DNA from 2 places in the Mesobacillus boroniphilus genome. Region 2 is predicted to be linked to the other one. Evidence: riboswitches for the same ligand, from Rfam matches in the RefSeq annotation. Region 2 holds a riboswitch; the other holds the start of a gene.
The links. Region 2 has a riboswitch for FMN ahead of DYI25_RS09865 (ECF transporter S component). Riboswitches for the same ligand answer to the same signal wherever they lie in the genome.
Positions count from the first base shown of each region.

Region 1: linked by a shared signal. The riboswitch ahead of ribD (bifunctional diaminohydroxyphosphoribosylaminopyrimidine deaminase/5-amino-6-(5-phosphoribosylamino)uracil reductase RibD) and the one ahead of DYI25_RS09865 (ECF transporter S component) in region 2 are both predicted to bind FMN.

Region 1 covers NZ_QTKX01000002.1:838,234-848,269, forward strand. The annotation lists gene katA (catalase KatA) at 1-79, opposite strand, end outside; gene DYI25_RS16970 (cell wall hydrolase) at 723-1,319, shown strand; gene dacB (D-alanyl-D-alanine carboxypeptidase/D-alanyl-D-alanine endopeptidase) at 1,368-2,852, opposite strand; gene DYI25_RS16980 (hypothetical protein) at 2,968-3,168, shown strand; gene DYI25_RS16985 (metal-sensitive transcriptional regulator) at 3,295-3,636, shown strand; FMN riboswitch at 3,693-3,837, shown strand; gene ribD (bifunctional diaminohydroxyphosphoribosylaminopyrimidine deaminase/5-amino-6-(5-phosphoribosylamino)uracil reductase RibD) at 3,995-5,077, shown strand; gene ribE (riboflavin synthase) at 5,090-5,746, shown strand; gene DYI25_RS17000 (bifunctional 3,4-dihydroxy-2-butanone-4-phosphate synthase/GTP cyclohydrolase II) at 5,758-6,951, shown strand; gene ribH (6,7-dimethyl-8-ribityllumazine synthase) at 7,004-7,474, shown strand; gene DYI25_RS17010 (S1C family serine protease) at 7,686-8,888, shown strand; gene DYI25_RS17015 (peptidylprolyl isomerase) at 8,898-9,779, shown strand.
Region 2 covers NZ_QTKX01000001.1:1,920,460-1,930,495, forward strand. The annotation lists gene DYI25_RS09840 (LysM peptidoglycan-binding domain-containing protein) at 1-243, opposite strand, end outside; gene DYI25_RS09845 (CPBP family intramembrane glutamic endopeptidase) at 236-838, opposite strand; gene DYI25_RS09850 (RecQ family ATP-dependent DNA helicase) at 838-2,337, opposite strand; gene DYI25_RS09855 (helix-turn-helix domain-containing protein) at 2,328-3,389, opposite strand; gene DYI25_RS09860 (ferredoxin) at 3,667-3,915, shown strand; gene DYI25_RS09865 (ECF transporter S component) at 4,104-4,685, opposite strand; FMN riboswitch at 4,849-4,982, opposite strand; gene serA (phosphoglycerate dehydrogenase) at 5,273-6,847, shown strand; gene DYI25_RS09875 (histidinol-phosphatase) at 6,892-7,704, opposite strand; gene DYI25_RS09880 (M23 family metallopeptidase) at 7,774-8,745, opposite strand; gene DYI25_RS09885 (hypothetical protein) at 8,961-10,036, opposite strand, start outside.

The DNA.
Region 1 (10,036 bases), on a different contig from region 2:
CCGCAGTCATGGAGTTCTGGTTGTCACCAACCGGCGCTCCCCAGCTTGTAGTAAGATGCTTCTTTTGATTATTGCTCATCATTAACCCGCCTTTATAATGAATTTGGTTTATAGCTAAATGATAACACTTTTCAATTTAAAATCAATACTTAATTATAATTAGTTTAATTAAGTAATCAATCTAAGTAGTGAAACTCTCTATAAACATTTGTTTTGTACCGTTCGAATTTTAGATGGTAGATTTTAATATCGTGCTTTACTATCAATCCGGATTCCGAGTAGCGGTAACAAGTTGGTCAGATTATTGGGAAAAGTGGTCGAATTATCTTTAAATGTGGTCGAATAAATTAAAAATCCGCCAAAATAATGCAAAATGTGGTCGAATAAATTTATTTTTCGCTAATAAAATTAAAATCGTCACTTAAATCCAGGAAATCTTCCGAGATGACTCTGTAAGGAGAATAATATCAACAAAAATATTAAAATTCTAAGTTACAAACATGTAACACTATGTAAAATTCGAACCGTAAACTTACAAGTCTGGTTATAGAAGGAAAGCGGCCGGGAGTGGAATAAACTTCTAGGTTTAAGAAGAATTAAGGAGTTTCAACGGATAGAAGAGGTTTCTCCTAAATGGCACTTATTGGACAATGAATAACTATGTTACAACTGCTAGCCTTATTAGTAGAGAAAGAGAGTAACTCTACTGGGAGGTATGGAAAATGAGAAAATTGAAAAAGACATTGGCAGCGCTAACAGCAGTAACATCCTTATCTTTGTTTTCAATGGGAGCAGCTGCAGAAGCGGCAACATACCAAGTGAAAAGCGGTGACACATTCTGGGGAATTGCCAGCAAATATGGTGTGCCACTATCAGAATTGAAAACAGTGAATAATAGAACTAGTAATCTACTATATCCAGGACAAAAGTTGACAATCCCGGCTGTATCAGTGTCTGCAGCGGATCAGGATCTTCTTGCACGTTTGGTCCACGCTGAAGCAAAAGGTGAGCCATATGCAGGGAAAGTAGCAGTAGCAACTGTTGTCTTGAATAGAGTAGCAAGCCCTGATTTCCCAAACACAGTAAAGGGAGTTGTCTATGAGAAGTCAAACGGTTACTATGCTTTCACTCCTGTAAAAAATGGTGCAATCAATAAGGCGGCAGATGCAGAGTCCAAGAAAGCCGTAAAAGAGGCACTCGCTTACAGAGGCCAGGGAAAAGGTTCATTGTTCTTCTTTAACCCGAAGACTGCAGTGAGCAAGTGGGTGTTCTCAAGAGAAGTAACCGTGACAATAGGAAACCACCGATTTGCAAAATAGCATTGAAAAAAGCTGTGCAGGTTTCTCAACTGCACAGCTTTTTCTCATTTATGGCTGCCTTGCGAGGATTTTGACGAGCTGGTCTTCGATTTTCCTGCCATCTCTGTCATCCAGGAGGTTATTCAGTAAAACGGTAAAGATAAGAGTCTTGCCACTCCTTGTTTTTACATATCCAGCAAGTGTGCTCACACCTGTGAGCGAGCCTGTTTTGGCCTGGATCCTATTCATCAGTGCTTCATCTTTCAACCTATTTCTCATTGTCCCGCCTATCATCCTGTCTTTGGCACCTGCAACGGGAAGTGAACGCTGGAAAGCAGGGAACCACTTCTCGCTCTGCACAAGATATAGCAGTTTTGTCATTTCATTTGCTGGAATGAGATTTGCGTGAGAGATTCCAGATCCGTCACGCAATACAAGCCGGCTGGTATCAACCCCGATTCCGGAAAGCTCTGCATCCATAACCTCAAGACCACTATCCCAGCTTCCTTTCCCATGGACGACCTTTCCCATTTCCTTTACCAGCACTTCCGCATGCCCGTTATTGCTTAATTTCATGAACGGTATCACCAGTTCAGAAAGCGGCATCGATTTATGAGAAATTAGTCTGGTCATTGTGTCGGTGGCATGTCCTATTTTAATTTTCCCAACTACTTTTATCCCATGTACTTCTAGTGATTTTTTTAAAAGGCTTCCTGCATACAGGGTAGGCTCCCAAACGGCAACCCATTCCCTTGTTTTATTAGCATTCGCCGGGATTGTTCCACTCACCAATATGTTGTTCGTCCCATGCACACGTTCAATTGTTATGTCATGTTGTCCCTTGGAATCTACTGTTCTTGTTTCATTTATGACATTTACATAATTGGTATCAGGCTCGATTGAAATGTTTGCTGCTCTTCCTTTCTTGCCTGGTAAAATATTGATAATGACAGTACCAGCATCAAAATCCTGGTTCGGCGAAGCGGTAAGGGCGGAAACCTGGGAACCGTAATATTGATGCTCATCATTCCAGGTTAAATCTTCTGAATAACGGACATCATCGTACCAACTGTCATCAGCCACTAAATCTCCGGCAACCTTTTTGATTCCCATACTCTTTAATTTTTTTGCCATTTCATCAAAGTTTGTGGGGAGCAGGGTCGGATCTCCCATTCCTTTTAGATAAATGTCACCGGCTAGCGTTCCGCCGTCAATTTTTCCATCTGCCAACACTTCAGTTGTAAAGCGATATTCATCCCCTAATACGGACAGCGCCGTCGCGGCGGTGAACAATTTCAGCACAGAGGCTGGCTGCAAGCGAGTGTCCCCGATATGCTCGTATAACAGTTTTCCATCTTCCGCAGATCTGATGCTGATCCCAGCCAAAGCACCATCAAGGACTGGCTCAATTTCTAACAGTTTACTGATTTCTGCTGACAGGTCACCACTAGGCTCAACTGCCTTGGCTGGTGGTTCCTCTGTATGAAAAAACGGAATGATGGCTAAGATGATAACAAATAAGAATACGGTGATTATTGTAGTTTTTTGTTTCAATTTTTTTGTTCATTCCTTTCATTTCTCAACTGTATTCGACAGGGATTTTCCCAATAACCAACTAGTAGAGTCTATGATAATGTTTAAATAAATATAAGGTTCAGGAGGGAAAAAAATGTACCGATACTTTTGGAATACTTTACTCATTCTAGCCATCGGAGCAGGATTTTACTTCTATGCACAACTGATTTTTTCGAAGGTGACTGACCCTCTGTACGGAACATTGGCGGTGCTCGCTGGCAGCATGTTTGCGGCAGGGATTTCAAGAGAGCTTCTGTTGATCGGGCAAACTAGGAGTGAGAATAGTCAAATTTAGCATGTAATGTACTACACCCTGATTCGTAGGGTGTATTTTGTTTTTATTAAGAAAAAATAGGTTTTATGATAGGTACTATTAGGGGGTATGATAAAATAAGTATAAAAGCTAAAAGGGGGTTTTTAGATGGACATTTTAGAGCCCGAAGTGAACCCGTCTGATTGTGGTGACAACTGCTGCTCATCAGAACGAAAGAGCCATCATTCTGAAAAAACGAAAAAGAATCTCGTGACGAGATTGAATCGGATAGAAGGACAAATTCGCGGGATCAAAGGCCTGATTGAAAGAGATACGTATTGTGATGATGTCATCACACAAATTTCCGCAACACAGGCAGCTTTGAACAGCGTGGCAAAACTCCTCCTTGAAGGGCATATGAAATCATGCATCGTCGAACGAATTCATGATGGCGACAATGAAGTAATTGATGAGCTTTTGACAACGATTGAGAAGTTGATGAAAAAATAAAAGGTTGTTTTGTTTTTCATTTAACTTAATGTTCTGTATAATGACACTAACTTAATACATTCCTTCGGGGTCGGGTGAAATTCCCAACCGGCGGTGATGAAGCCATGCTTCTTAGTCCGTGACCCGGTTAACATTTGTTAAACGGTGGATCTGGTGAAACTCCAGGGCCGACAGTTAAAGTCTGGATGGGAGAAGGAAAAAAACGAGGATTAAAAGAATGGGATAAGTATGCCCTTTTTTAACCCTCTAATTAGCCATTGCCTTTTTTAGGACCCCGAAGCAATCTTGTTTCGGGGTCTTTTTATTTTTTCGTAAAAACCCGAAGGGAAACTACTATTTTAAGGAAGGAGGAAGCAGGATGAACGACCGGGACTATATGGCACTAGCCATCAATCTGGCCAGTGCGACTGAAGGTCAAACCTCACCTAATCCGCAGGTTGGCGCTGTTCTTGTAAAAGACGGTCAGATCATTGGCATGGGTGCCCATTTGAAGGCGGGTGAGCCGCATGCTGAGGTCCACGCGATTCGAATGGCAGGTGAAAAGGCCGAAGGCGCCATACTGTATGTGACCCTCGAGCCATGCAGCCATTTCGGAAAAACGCCGCCATGTTCGAATTTGGTTATAGAGTCAGGCATCAAGAGAGTATTTGTCGCTTCGGTCGATCCGAATCCGCTTGTTGGCGGAGCAGGGGTGAAAAAGATGCTGGAGGCAGGCATAGATGTCCAAGTTGGATTAATGGAGGAAGAAGCCTCTGCTCTTAATAAAGTATTTTTCCATTACATAAGCACGGGGCTCCCATATGTGACCTTGAAGTCTGCGACCAGCCTTGACGGCAAAATCGCAACTGTTACCGGGGAAAGTAAATGGATAACCGGGGCAGAAGCAAGAAAGGATGTCCATCAATTTCGCCATGTACATGATGCCATTTTGGTTGGTGTTAATACTGTCATTAGAGACAATCCAAGTCTGACGACAAGACTGGAAACTGGCGGAAAAAACCCAATACGGGTGATTCTGGATTCTAACCTCAGGACACCTTTGGAATCGGGAATTGTCAATGACCAGGCTGCTGAGACAATTATTGTGACAGGTGCAAACGCAAAGCCTGAAAGTGAAGAACAATTTACAGAGCTGGGTATAGAAATAATCAAGCTGGAGACTGACAAAGTCGGGATCAAAGACATGCTGAAGAAACTGGGTGAACGGGGTATTACTTCTGTCTACGTAGAAGGCGGAGCCGAGGTGCATGGCAGCTTTTTAAAAGAAAAAGCCTTCCAGCAGGTGATTACGTATATCGCTCCAAAGCTGCTCGGCGGGAAAAATGCTCCGGCTGCATATGGAGGCGAAGGCATTGCCCAGCTTGAGGATACAGTTTCTTTGGAAATTATTGATGTAAAACAAATTGGCCGGGATATTCGGATCATCTCTGAGCCGGTCTAAAAGGAGGTTTGTATGTTTACAGGTATTATTGAAGAAATTGGGACGGTCGCGAATATTCAGCATAGTGGCGAGTCATTTGTCCTGACAATTGACGCAAAAAAAGTCCTGACAGATGTCCATCTGGGAGACAGTATTGCTGTAAACGGGGTATGCTTGACCGTCACCTCATTTACAGAAAATCGATTTACGGTTGACGTTATGCCGGAAACGGTCAAAGCATCCAGTTTGAAAACTGTCAAAAGAGGCTCGAAGGTGAATTTGGAAAGAGCGATGGCAGCGGGCGGACGGTTTGGCGGCCACTTTGTTGCCGGCCATGTGGATGGAGTCGGAACCATTATAGGGAAAAAGCAAATTGAGAATGCGATTTACTATGAAATTCAAGCTGACCCTGAATTGCTGAAATATGTCATCATGAAAGGCTCTGTCGCTGTTGACGGGACGAGCCTGACTGTATTTGGGATCTCAGAAGAAAGTCTAACTCTATCGCTAATTCCGCTTACCCTTTCCGATACGGTATTAGGGTTCAAGGGGACAGGCGATATCGTCAACATCGAATGTGACATGATCGGCAAGTATGTAGGGCACTTTTTGAGTAACCAGTTTCCGACAGCCCCAAAACGAGGAAACAATATTACAGCCCAATTCTTAGAGGATAATGGGTTTATGTGAGGGTGATGAAAATGTTTGATCCGATTGAAGAGGCTATATATGAACTCATGCAGGGAAATGTAGTCATCGTTTGTGACGATGAAGACCGTGAGAATGAAGGTGATTTTGTCGCGCTGGCGGACAAGGCAACACCGGATGTTATCAATTTCATGGCAACGCACGGCCGGGGATTGATCTGTGTACCAATTGAACAGGATTTAGCCCAGAAGCTTGATTTAATTCCGATGGTATCCCGGAATACGGATCCACACGGCACGGCTTTTACCGTCAGCATTGACCATAAGTATTCAACAACCGGGATTTCCGCTTTCGAGCGCTCGGCAACTGTATTAAGCATGCTGGATCCAGAGTCAAAGGCTGCTGATTTTAAAAGGCCTGGACATATTTTTCCGCTTGTTGCCAAGAAGGGCGGAGTACTAAGGAGAGCCGGTCATACAGAGGCGGCTGTGGATCTGGCTAAATTAAGCGGTGCCAAGCCTGCCGGGGTCATCTGCGAAATCATGAATGAAGATGGGACAATGGCTCGAGTCCCAGAGCTCCGCAAGATTGCCGACCAGTTCGATTTGAAAATGATTACGATAAAAGATCTTATTGAATACCGCAACCGGAAGGATCAGTTGATCAACAGAGAGGTTGAAATCAATCTTCCTACAGAATTCGGTATTTTCAAGGCAATCGGTTATTCAAATGTAGTAGATGACAAAGAACATATAGCACTTGTAAAGGGGGAAATTGACCCTGATGAACCGGTTCTTGTAAGGGTCCACTCTGAATGCCTGACTGGTGATGTGTTCGGCTCTTTCCGCTGTGATTGCGGTCCGCAGCTCCATGCAGCATTAAACCAGATTAACAAGGAAGGGCGAGGTGTCCTTCTGTACATGCGCCAGGAAGGCAGAGGCATCGGCCTGATGAACAAGCTGCGTGCGTATAAGCTCCAGGAAGAGGGGTATGACACTGTAGAAGCAAATGAAAAACTAGGCTTCGGTGCCGACCTGCGTGAATACGGAATTGGAGCTCAGATTTTGAAAGACCTAGGCATCAAGCAAATTAAATTGCTGACCAACAATCCAAGGAAAATCAAAGGGCTTAAAGGATATGACCTTGAAGTGGTTGACCGGGTACCAATCCAGATGCCAACAAGGGAAGAAAACGAAAATTATTTAAAAACAAAACATAGCAAATTAGGCCATTTACTTAATTTTTAAATCGTAAAGAATCGATGAACAAATTTAAACCATCTAAACTGGAGGAATAAATATGAACAGAACATTCGAAGGTAATTTAGTAGGAACGGGTCTTAAAGTGGGAATCGTTGTTGGGCGTTTTAATGAATTTATCACAAGCAAGCTTTTGGGTGGCGCGCAGGACGCGTTGAAAAGACACGGTGTCGAGGAAACCAACGTGGATGTAGCCTGGGTTCCGGGTGCGTTTGAGATTCCACTTGTCGCGCAAAAAATGGCTAAAAGCAATAAGTATGACGCAGTCATCACATTAGGTACAGTCATCCGCGGCTCCACCCCACACTTTGATTATGTTTCCAATGAAACAGCAAAGGGAGTATCAGCCGCTGCGATGAATTCAGGAGTCCCTGTAATCTTCGGAGTACTGACTACAGATACAATTGAACAGGCAATCGAACGTGCTGGCACTAAAGCTGGCAACAAAGGCTGGGACGCTGCAATGTCCGCGATTGAAATGGCCAACTTGATGAAGGATATCGAAATGTAAAAGTTTTTTATGAAGCTGCAGGCAAAATTGTCTGCAGCTTTTTATTTTTATGGAAGTAATGATTTTTTCGAAGGGTCTGGTCCTATGTAGTGTAATATTCATATCGCAAAAATCTTCCCGATATTTTAAAAACCTCGCCGCAGTTTGTTAATAATTTGTTCATAATTTCTGGTTAAGATGAAGACAAGTTAGAAGCGAGGAGGAAAACAACGTGAATGAATTTGAACAGCGTTCCCGGTACCAGGAAGTGGAACCGGTCAAAAAATCTAATAAACTTAAAAGCATCATGTCAACTGTGATGGCGGGGGTAGTCGGTTCGGCAATCACGCTTGCGGCAGTGAATTATACGGACACAGGGATTGGGAATCAAGTACAGCCACAAACGGAATCAGCTACAGAAAGCAATTCAAATTTTGTGACGACACCGACTTCGACAAAGAGTACTGGCTCGATCGCCGATATCATTGAAACCTCATCTAAATCAATAGTCGGCATCACCAATATCCAGCAGCAAAGCAATCCTTTTTCCCGAAGCCAGGGAAATGTTGAAAGCGGATCTGGTTCTGGTGTTATTTTTAAGAAAGAAGGCCAAGACGCTTTCATTGTAACGAACAACCATGTCATTGAGGGTGCTTCAAAGGTTGAGGTCTCCTTGTACAATGGAGAGAAGGTTGATGCGGAAGTTGTAGGAGCAGACGCATTGACAGATTTAGCGGTTGTAAAAATCGATGCAGTTCATGCAGCAGATGTCATTGAATTTGGTGATTCATCTATATTAAGAGCTGGCGACCAGGTGCTGGCCATCGGCAACCCGCTTGGCCTGGACTTATCACGCACTGTCACCCAAGGAATCGTAAGTGCAGTTGATCGTTCTATCTCAGTTCCAACCTCTGCGGGGGAATGGGAAATGAACGTCATCCAAACGGACGCGGCAATCAATCCAGGCAACAGCGGCGGTGCGCTGATCAATACGGATGGTAAAGTGATTGGCATCAACAGCTTGAAAATATCGCAAAATGGCGTGGAAGGCCTCGGTTTTGCGATTCCAAGCAATGAAGCTATGCCAATCGTCAACCAGCTGATCGAAAAAGGGAAAGTGGAACGCCCATATTTAGGTGTAAGCCTTGCTGATCTGGCGCAAATTCCAGATATGTATCTCGACAACCTGCCGGACAGTGTGAATTCAGGTACGATGGTTACCTATGTAGACCCTAATTCTGCCGCTGCAAAAGCTGGCCTACACGAACAGGATATCATCGTTGGTATCAATGGTGAAAAAGTAGAGAATGCAAGTGATTTAAGAAGATACATGTATACTAAACTTCAAAATGGTGACAATGTCGAATTGAAAATATACCGCGATGGCAAGCAGCAAACCTTACAGGTTGCCCTGTCTGCTGCTAACGCTGAATAATGGAGGAATATGATGATTGCTTTTATGAAAAATAATAAACTCTTAATGATATTTGCAGTGATTTTCTTAGGACTCCTCTTGATCTTTGCGACAGCTTTTTCAGAAACAGAAACGGCAGCGATCATTAATGGGGAGAAAATCACAAAGGACGAACTGAATACGAAATTGACCGAAATGTATGGCGCGGATATATTGGATTCACTGATCACAAATAAAGTGATTGAAATGGAAGCTTCGAAGGAAAAGGTAAAAGTGACCGGGAATGAGATAGATGAAGAACTGACGAAGCTCCAGGAATCCTATGGCGGTGAAGAAGCATTTGCTTCGGCACTTGAACAAAACCAGGTTTCAATGGACAGAATCAGGGAGGACATCGAAATTTATCTGCTCGCGGAAAAAATGATCGGATCTTCTATCGATGTGACTGAAGAGGAAATGAAGACATACTTCGAGGAAAATAAAGATACTTTTGACCAAAAGCAACAGGTGAATGCGAGCCATATTTTAGTCGAAGATGAGGCAACGGCCAAGAAGGTCAGGGAAGAGCTTGATAATGGAAAAGACTTTGCTGAACTGGCAAAAGAATATTCAACAGATACAAGCAATGCTGATAACGGCGGCGATCTTGGGTATTTTGGAAAAGGAGAGATGGCTGAGGAGTTTGAGAGTGCTGCATTCGGAATGGAAGTAAATGCAATCAGCGAGCCTGTAAAAACAGAATTTGGTTACCATATCATCAAGGTCATCGATAAAAAAGCTGCAAAATCAGCAGTGTACGACGACCATAAAGAAGAAATAAAAGAATTGTTATTTGACCAAAAAATCCAGTCGGAATACGCTGGCTGGCTGGAAGAGAAAAAAGCAGAATATGAAATTAAAAGTTATTTATAGTTAATTAGGCCAACCCCTGCAGCTTTTGCAGGGGTTTTTGGTTGTAAAGGAATCAAATTTATAAAAGTTTTCGAATTATTTAGTTGCAGGCCAAGTTTCCTTTGCGTTAAAATGTTTACCAAGGGAAACTTTTTAATCCACATGCATATATTGTTTTGTAATAGGAATCCTGCACTCAAAAAGTTTACCAAAGGAAACATTGTGGAATATGCCCATTATTTTCGCGATATAATACTTGAAAGTTCAGCAAGTGTAAC
Region 2 (10,036 bases):
AGTATTTGCGCCATCAAGATAAGAGATGATGCTAAAAAAAGAAATTGGCAGCAAGATAAAAAACAGGGCCATCAGCCTGATGACCGGGTATTTTACTTTAACTTTCGTTTTTTTCTGTTTTTGCCTGTGCATCTCACTTCTCGGTGGAAGGGATTCCTTTTTTTCAACAGTATTCTCAGATTTGCGCTCCACTCTTTTTCTCAGCCGCTCCGCCTGGTCCCTGATAGGTTTTTCCTTATTCACTGTCTGTACCCCCAATTGTTGCTTGAGTCCTCAATTTAATGATCAAACCTAAGATAAAATCAATGAAAAAGTGCATCACAATTGTAACAACAAGATTATTTGTCACCATATAAATATAGCCAATTAAGAAACTCAATAAAATAATATTAGTAAACAAAAACCAATTGAACAGATATCGATAATGAACGACTGCGAAAATGATGCTCGATATGATTAATCCTGTGTTTGTCTGAATGACTCCCCTAAAAAGGATTTCCTCGCTGATTGCAACCATAGCCGCAATCAGCATGATTTGGATTACACTTCTATTTTTAAAGATCCTTTCATTCAATCCGCCATCGTCATAATAGGACTTCGGCAGATATTTCATAAGTATGAAGTCCAAAGCCACGACAGCTGCCCCAGCAAGGAGTCCTACCGACAAAATATTCCAATCGCCCCAAATAAATAATTCTTTGAATTCATTCAGGCTATCAAACAATATCATACCTAATATAGTCGAAATCGTTAATAGTAAAATTTGCGTAGCAACCAAGTGGAAAAGCAGTTCTTTTTCAGTAAGTCCTGCCACTGTTTCCTTATATCGATCTTTCATTATATCCGCTCTCTCATCAATAGAATTGAAGCCAATTCCTGCTTCCAGTCCATCGCTGCTTCCGATTGTTTACTGGATGGTTCGGCTTCTTTATAATGATCCACATCTATACCACAGTTGCTGCAGCAATTCCGGGGCCGTTCCTGCAATTCTTCTCCAAACAATTCCAAAATAACAGCCCTTTTGCATTCCTTTGTATGAACCCATTCAAGCATCTTCTTAATCTTCGCATTTTTTACCATCAAGCGGTTTTCAATCAATTGGATGAGTCTCTGTTTATCTTTTTTATAATCCAAAGTTTCAACATTAGACAGGTAATCTTCGACAATCCGCCATTGTATCTCGGTGAAGCCGCATATCATTGATAGCTCTTCGGCACGCTCGGCAAGGTTTTGATAATGAATATGGTTATCGTTTAAAAACGCAAAAAGCCTTTCAATCTGATATTGATCAGGTAGCTCACCTTCAGCAAGCTGGTACGCCAGCTGTTCGTCTCCCGGAGTATAGATCAGGATGGCAATCGAATCGCGGCCATCCCTTGCTGCCCTCCCTATTTCCTGAAGGTAGGATTCAATTTGCATCGGCATGTGGAAATGAATCACATATCGGACATTTTCTTTATTAATCCCCATTCCGAAGGCGCTGGTAGCACAGACGACGTCAAGCTGGCTATTGATGAATTGCTGCTGGATAAGGACCCGGCTTTCCGAATCCAATCCCCCATGATAAGCCATGGCATTCTTGATTCCTCTTTCTCTCATATGAGACGCAGTTTGCTCAGCGACTTTTTTGCTAGAAAAATAAATAATCCCGGGGCCTTTCAAATATTTCACCAGCTCGACTGTCCGGTCCAGCTTATCCTGAAAGGTAGATGCAAACTCTAAAGCAAGTGAAATAACCGGGCGGTCCACAGAATAGACAACCTCATTCCAATCTCCTAAATGGAGCTTTTCTGCGATATCCCTTCTGACCTCATGCGAAGCCGTGGCTGTTAGTGCGAGCGTCAAAGGTCGTCCAAGCTTCTCCCTGAATTCTCCTAGCTTGAGGTAGTCCGGCCTAAAATCATATCCCCATTGAGATATACAGTGGGCTTCATCCACAACGAACAGGGAAACAGACAATTTTCTAATCCGGTTCAATACAGACTCAATCCCCAGCATTTCTGGAGATATGAAGATAAACCGAAACCATTCGAGTTCTTCCAGGGCTTTTGCTTTTTGCTGTGGTGACAAAAAGGAATTCAAAGCAATCACTCTCTTTTCACCCATTGCCATCATTTGCTCAACCTGATCCTGCATTAATGACAACAGTGGTGAAACAATCAAGACTGGCCCGTCCAACAGATAGCCTGGAAGTTGGTAGCACAGGGACTTTCCCGTTCCAGTTGGCAGCATTGAGATCGTATGCTTTCTTCCTAAAACAGATTCGATCGTTTCTTGCTGCCCTGGACGGAAATCCTCGAATTTAAAATACTTTTTTAAATATCTTTTTAACTCCATTCCATATCACCATATTTAGCCAGAACAAGCCTGATTTCAAAATAGGAGGCATCAGTCACTTGTTCCTTGATTTGCTTTAACTTTTTTGCAGAATTTCGCTGTGCAGCCTGAAGGATTCTTTCCTTTTTGTTTTGAAGGATATAGCCGTCTATATTGAATTCCTTGATGGAAAGAGCAATTTCCACAACATGATCTTCAATAGTGCTTTGTTTTAGGTTACGGGCAGCGGAAATTTCTTCCAAGTTATAACCTTTCTGCATTAATTTATATGTCTTGTCCGTTGATATTGTCAACGGTACGTTTCGCTCTGCCTTTTTGATCAATCCATTCAGTAGTGGGTAGGCCTGCTCATTCTCCAGGACCCTGTCAAACATTGCATGCAAGCAATTTAAGAATTCGAAATGATAACGCGCCGGTTCCAGCCCGGTGAACTCAGCAGCCTGCATAGTCGTCAATCCAATTTTCTTAAAACCTGTCAACCTTAAAACAACCAATTCAGGTCTCGTTTTTTCATTATTAAGTGCAGATATAAGCTCACCATAAAGCCTTTCTGCCAGCTTATATCGATCTTCATTTTGTTGCTTGATGTATTGTTTAACCCAAATAAGGGTTTCTCGCTTATTCCTTACTGGTATAAAGGACCTTTCATGGTTGATTAAATTTGAACTCACCTGGATAAGCAGTGTCAACCTTTCCCAAAAGTAATCCGTTACCTGATGATATTTCCAGCCATTCAGATATTCAGGAAAACTATATTCAGATAACCCCAGGTTCAGGGTTTCTTCGCCCTTTTCCGTTAATATTACCTTTTTTTCTGCTATTTCCTCTACCAGCTCCCTGTGCTGGAGCCTGTTAATCATTTTTTCGAGTCCATCCCGGGTAACTGAGGGGTATGTATGAAAATATGGGGTGATTTTATATAAGTGCGCGTCCTGAATCGTCTGCGAAGAACGCTTGCCCTGAAAAAGATGAAATAACGAATAAATGGTTCTTTCGCCATTGATTCTCTTCAATATAGACAATACGACTGTCTCTAAATATTTTATCCCCATCAAATCACCCTTGAATGAAAAATTAAGCAAAGGGCACTATAATATTCGGCGCCCACTATAGCAGAAAAATAATACAACATTATTTTAACATGAAAATATCTAGTAAAATGTTTTATTTTCAACGAAAAAACCATTCAATGCCTTGTGTGATAAGCATTCTCAATACTTTTTTTATTGAAATGTTGACGATACAGTTTTACAATAGATATGAGGAATACGTTTTCACTATTTGGTGAAAACGCCATATTATTGTTAAACACTTGGGAGGAATTATATCATGGCTAAGTACACAATTGTTGACAAAGAAACTTGTATTGCATGCGGAGCTTGCGGTGCAGCAGCTCCAGATATCTACGATTACGACGATGAAGGCATCGCATTCGTAACACTTGATGAAAACGAAGGTATCGTTGAGATTCCTGATGTATTAATTGACGACATGATGGATGCATTCGAAGGTTGCCCAACTGACTCAATTAAAGTTGCAGATGAGCCATTTAACGGAGATGCAATGAAGTTCGAATAAAGATAGTACATAATTCCCGCTTGTAAGCGGGAATTTTTTTATGGTTTTTATAAATCTTGAATTTATAAAAACCATAAAACAGTATCCAGCTCCCTTTTTATCAGGAGCAGCCAGTCATTTAACCACCTATAAAATTCAAAAAAAGCAACGGTGCAGGCCGTTGCTTTTGTATACGATCTCATATTAGTTTATGCACTTTTGAATGTTTGCTGTCTTTCAATCCAAGTTTTCATCCTTGTGAAGATCAGCATGAATATAACAGACATCAATATGCCTTTTACAAAATTAAATGGTAAAATTCCGGCAACAATCATGGCTCGCGCATCCGCTCCAGACATTGCTGGCATGTTCAAGAACAATGTGTATGCAGGTAGGAATACGTAGTAGTTAAGGACACTCATCAGGATTGCCATACTAGCTGTCCCAGCCACTAAAGCAAATGTCATCCCCTTATTGGTTTTCATCCGCTGATAAATATAGTACGTTGGCAGTATGAATAAAACCCCTGCAGCAAAATTGGCAGCATGGCCTACTGGAACACCAGTATCACTGCCTGTCATGAAATAATCAAGTGTATTCTTCAAGAATTCTACTAAAATACCTGCTGCCGGACCAAAAATCAACGCAGCAATCAATGCAGGAATATCGCTGAAGTCGACCATTAAGAATTTTGGAAACGGTGGCAGCGGAAAATTCAGCAGCATCAATACATAAGAGATACTGCTCAGCATACCAATTGAAACCATTGCTTTTACACTAATTTTTTTCATTTTCCCTCTCTCCTTATAGAGATCCATCTCACATAAAGAAGAAAGATTCAGCATTCACATACCCGTAACAAATAAAACCCTCAAGTGCTAAGCTTGAGGGAGACTTGTGAAAGGCATGCTTAATAAACGTTCAAAACCTGCATTTTTTGAACGTCTGCAGAACCTCCATCTTCTCCCATCCAGACTATACTGTCGGCTTTGGAATCGCACCAAATCCTGCCCTTACAGGCTCGCGGGCTTAGAGAAAAAATTCTCATTACCGCCGATCGGGAATTTCACCCTGCCCCGAAGATAGACCATATTTAATTTAACAAGTTTATTATACTGAAAAAAAGATAATTTGTGAAGGTGTATGCTTGTGACGATTTTTTGACTACGATGAGAGTTTAATTCTATTTTATTCATAAAACCCTTATGATTGTAAAATAAATCTCTGCTAAATTCGGAATAACAGAATATATTTAGTATTAATCAATAGATTATGACAACGCTTACATTCTATTCGTGAACGATTTTGCAGTTTGACAAAAGAATATTCGTCTTGTAAAATAATCAGAAAATTGTTTCTTTTAAGGAGTGAAATCTGGATGTTTCAAGTTCTTGCCGCAGATTCGATAAAAGAAGAAGGTTTACAGCCATTATTAGAACAGCCTGATATTCAGTTACATATCGGGAGCATAGATTCTGAAAATATCGATATACAAAAGATAGATGCTCTTCTCGTCAGAAGTGCCACGAAAGTCACCTCTGAGCTTCTAGACAGAATGCCCTCCTTAAAAATCGTTGGTCGCGCAGGTGTTGGGGTGGATAATATCGATATAGCTGAAGCGACTAAAAGAGGAATCATCGTGGTAAATGCTCCAGATGGGAATACGATTTCCACTGCAGAACATACCTTTGCGATGATGGCGGCACTTATGAGGAACATTCCACAGGCACACTCCACTGTTAAAAAAGGGGAATGGAAAAGAAATCAGTTTATTGGAAATGAACTATACGGAAAAACATTAGGAATCATCGGGTTAGGGAGAATTGGTTCTGAGCTTGCAAAAAGGGCGAGGGCTTTCGGAATGTCTGTGAAGGTCTACGACCCATTCCTGACCAAGGAGCGCGCCGAGATTTTAGGCGTTCAATTATCCACTTTCGACGAGGTCCTTGCCGAAGCGGATATCATTACCGTCCATACTCCTCTAACAAAAGAAACAAAGGGACTGCTAAATGAAAGAACCTTGAGCCAAACGAAAAAAGGAGTTTATCTGCTGAACTGCGCAAGAGGCGGAATCATAGACGAAATGGCTCTAGCCCATTTTATTGAGAATGGACATGTCGCAGGTGCTGCATTGGACGTATTTGAAGTTGAACCCCCTGGCGACCACCCTTTATTGAAACTTGATTCAGTCATCGTTACCCCTCATCTAGGAGCTTCAACAAAAGAAGCGCAGTTGAATGTTGCTACCCAGGTCGCCCGTGAAATCCGGACTTTCTTTGATGATAAACCCGTAGCCAACTCGATTAATCTCCCAGCTATGTCTAAAGAAATCTATGAGAAAATCCAACCCTTTCACCAGCTGGCAAAAGAAATGGGCAAAATTGTTTCGGAATGCCACAACAAAGGGATCAGCGAGCTGACAGCCACCTATTCAGGCACTGCCGCTGAACTGGAGACCTCTTTTTTAACAAAAGCACTGCTTGCAGGCTTTTTCGAAAACCGTATTGATATAAAGGTTAACGAAGTGAACGCAATCCATATTGCAAAAGAACGAGGGATTATCGTCGGGGAAAAAGTGACAGGAAATTCGTATGGTTACGCAAACACCATTACCATAACAGCCCGTGGAGATGGAGACGTTTTTACAGCAAGAGGAACATTCATTGAACATTACGGACCAAGAATTGTTAATCTTGATGGATTCACTATCGATTTCCATCCTTCAGGAAACCTGCTATATATCCAGCACATGGACCGTCCCGGTGTAATCGGCCATGTAGGAAAAGTACTCGGCGACCATGGAGTAAATATTGCGACAATGCAGGTTGGCAGGAAAGAGGCTGGCGGCGAAGCCATAATGGTCCTCTCCTTTGACAAGCCACTTTCAGACGATATGATCGTGAAGCTTGAATCACTGCAGGACATTGTCGCAATCAACAGCATTGTCCTATAAGCTAAGCACACAGGCCCCGGTTATCGGAGGCCTGTATTTTTTTGTCAACCTAACGGGAACGCTCTTCGTTCTCCATTGGAAAACGTCATAATTTCCTCGTAGCCAACCTGTCTAGCAAGGTCAATAGCCTGATCAAAATCAGCACCGACATGCTCAGGTACATGGGCATCCGATGACAACACAATCGGTATTTTTTTATCAAAGCACATCTGCAATAGCCTTTTATCTGGATACAAAGTCTGGGTAGGCTTCCTTAAGCCTGCAGTGCTTATTTCCACACAGGTCTTGGATTGGGCCAGCGCCGATGTCGCCCGATCATACTGTTCCAATAGGAAACTTTCATCCTCAGGGACATATTTAAAAATTTTCACAAGATCAATATGACCGATTATATCAAACAGATTTGTTTGCGCCAGTGTTACAACCTGGTCAAAATAACTTTTATAAACTTCATAAACATCTCTTCTGTCCCATTCTTTGCGATACTCGGCAAGATCAATCCCAAAATCACCAATCCAATGGATCGATCCGATTACATAATCAAAGTCATAGCTTTTGATGAACTGTTCCATTTCCTTATGCTTGCCAGGAGTGTAGTCCATCTCGATTGACATTTTAACGTCAATTTCATTTCTCCATGCTTCCTCAAAAAGATTAACATAATCAGCCATATCATAATATCTGCGTTCATCTACCCAGCTGTTGCGCAAGATATCGGCAGTCTGATAGAAGTGATATGCATGCTCAGAAATCCCAAAATGCTGAATTCCCTTTTGATTGGCCGTATCAGTAAACTGCTTCAAATAATCCAGCGTCAATGTGCCTCTTTCCAGATGGTTGTGGTAATCCGTCAGCATAGTACCCGTCCCCTTTATGACCGTTTTACCTATTATACTTTCAGATAACAGCCGGGAACAAGGATTAGATTATCGGGTTATTAATATTTGCTGCGGTTGTATCGTGTCAGATGTCAAATTGTTCAAAGCTTTTAATTTTTCCACAGATGTGTTTGTCTTTCTTGCGATAGAAATGAGTGTATCCCCCGAAGCAACGACATAACTGTTTTCACCTGATTTCACGATTTTTAAAACATCCCCTGAAGAGATATGGTTGTCATTGATATTATTATCTTGCCTGATCACTTCTACAGAAGTGTTATATTGTCCGGCTATTGACCAAAGGGTCTCTCCTCTTTGGACAGTATGCCTTATCGTTTTTTCAACTAATGGAGGGACATTAGCCGCTGAATTTTGACCATCTATTTTTTCACTTTCAGCGTTTAAACTCTCACCTTGGTCATTAATGGCGATATCGTCTGTCAATCGAAGCTTGGCGATTGTTTCCATCGTCACTTCATTACCTTTTTTCGCCATAGCCAAAATAGGCTGTCCTACAGCAGCTTCTCCCAATGCCAAAACTGGATCTATGGCATTTTCCTTTTCATATGTCCATTTTTCTATATGGATTTCAAAATGGAGATGTACTCCAGAAGAATCCCCCGTGTTTCCCATCAGGCCGATAATATCACCTTGCTTAACGACCTGTCCTTCTTTAACATTCCTTTTATTCAAATGGGCGTATACAGTTTCCAGATTGTTATCATGCTTAACGAACACAACGTGTCCGTATGAGCCCGAATAATAGGATTTTGTTACTACCCCTTTATCAACACTATGTATAGGTGTTTTGAATTCACCAGCAATGTCAATGCCTTTATGATGGCCATGACGCGTTCCATATAAATCCGTAATGATTCCCTCAGCTGGCCAAACCCAATCTGAAGTCAATTCTGTTATATCGAGCATTTCTGCCTGAGAGTGCTTTCCGCCAAGAAATAGCAAGCTGATACAGAGTGCCATTAACCCGGCAATGAGTAAACGCTTTATATAATCCTGCATTTTCTTCCTCCTTAACTTTTTGCTCCCTTTTCATCCCTATGACAGCCTGTACAAAAATAGAACTGTATGGTGGAAAAAGAAGCAGCTAAAAAAGCACATTCGTTATAATTGGTGGGAATCTGCTTTTTTATGCAAAAGAAGGAAAATTTGTTTATGGTATGGGGTTTACAGACCACCTTTCTAAACAAAAAAAAAGACCTGGTGGCCTTTTTTTTTTAATCAATATTTTTCTTATTTGGAGCGATTGGGAGCGGGAGGACTTCGTTCAAATTGAAAGGTCCCAGCTGTTCGATGTTCGCATTTTCTATTTTTACGCCTTTGTAATTGAACTCTTTTGCTGTCAGTAAGATCGCTTCCAGATGAGGCAGGAAACTATCATCAAGTGCTACTTCTCCTAGAGAAATCGATAATACACTATTCTCTTTTTCTGTATAATCTAATTTTATATTCCCAGGAATTGATGCAGTAAGATTTTGTTCATCTATGTCACTCAGCATCTGCTCAAAAGCAAATTCAATGGTTTCGAACTTTTCTTTTGTTGGCACAAGATACGGTAGTTCGATCCCATCTGCTAACAAGAATAAATAAGCCCGTCTGGCGGATTGTTCTGCACTGATTGGCATTTCATCCATCGTTCCATAACCTTCCAGGAGTATTCCCTTATTTCCTTCAGTGAAAAGAAGTAGTTTCTCAAATCCCTTTCCAGAAAAGTTCTGGGTCATTGCTTCTTTAAAATTAGTGCTTGCCGAGCTTCCGTACTTGAAATTATGATTTTCCTTTACATCCATACTCAATGTTTTGTTCTCTCCATCTGAACTCCATTTCGCATCCAGTGGATAATAATCGCTTAAACCCCATTCTTCTTCCTTAAGTTTTGACATTGTCTCTGCATAGCTGTCAATCCAGGCTTTTGCATTTTTCTTGGGTGTTGTTACGGTAACTGGAACCACAGTCATAGCCTGCTTGTCAGGAATTGCGTAGGTGAGAACTTCAGAAGTCTCGGTGTCTACCTCTTCTGAATACAAAGAAATTAGGCCGTCATAAGGATTTGCTTTATCCATCGCAGCGAATTCTTTGTTCTTTTCTACTACCTTACTATCTGCTGACTCCATCATGAAAGTACTCTCCTTCTGGCTCGCACTTTCATTTGCCGTATCATCGCTGGTTGCTGTATTCATTTCCATGGATGATTTTTCTCCAACAGCACTGCTGTCCATGCTTTTATCTTCAGAATAGTTGTTTCCCATCAATCCTGGTGAAAGAATAAAGGCAAGGAAGAGTACTGCCGCGA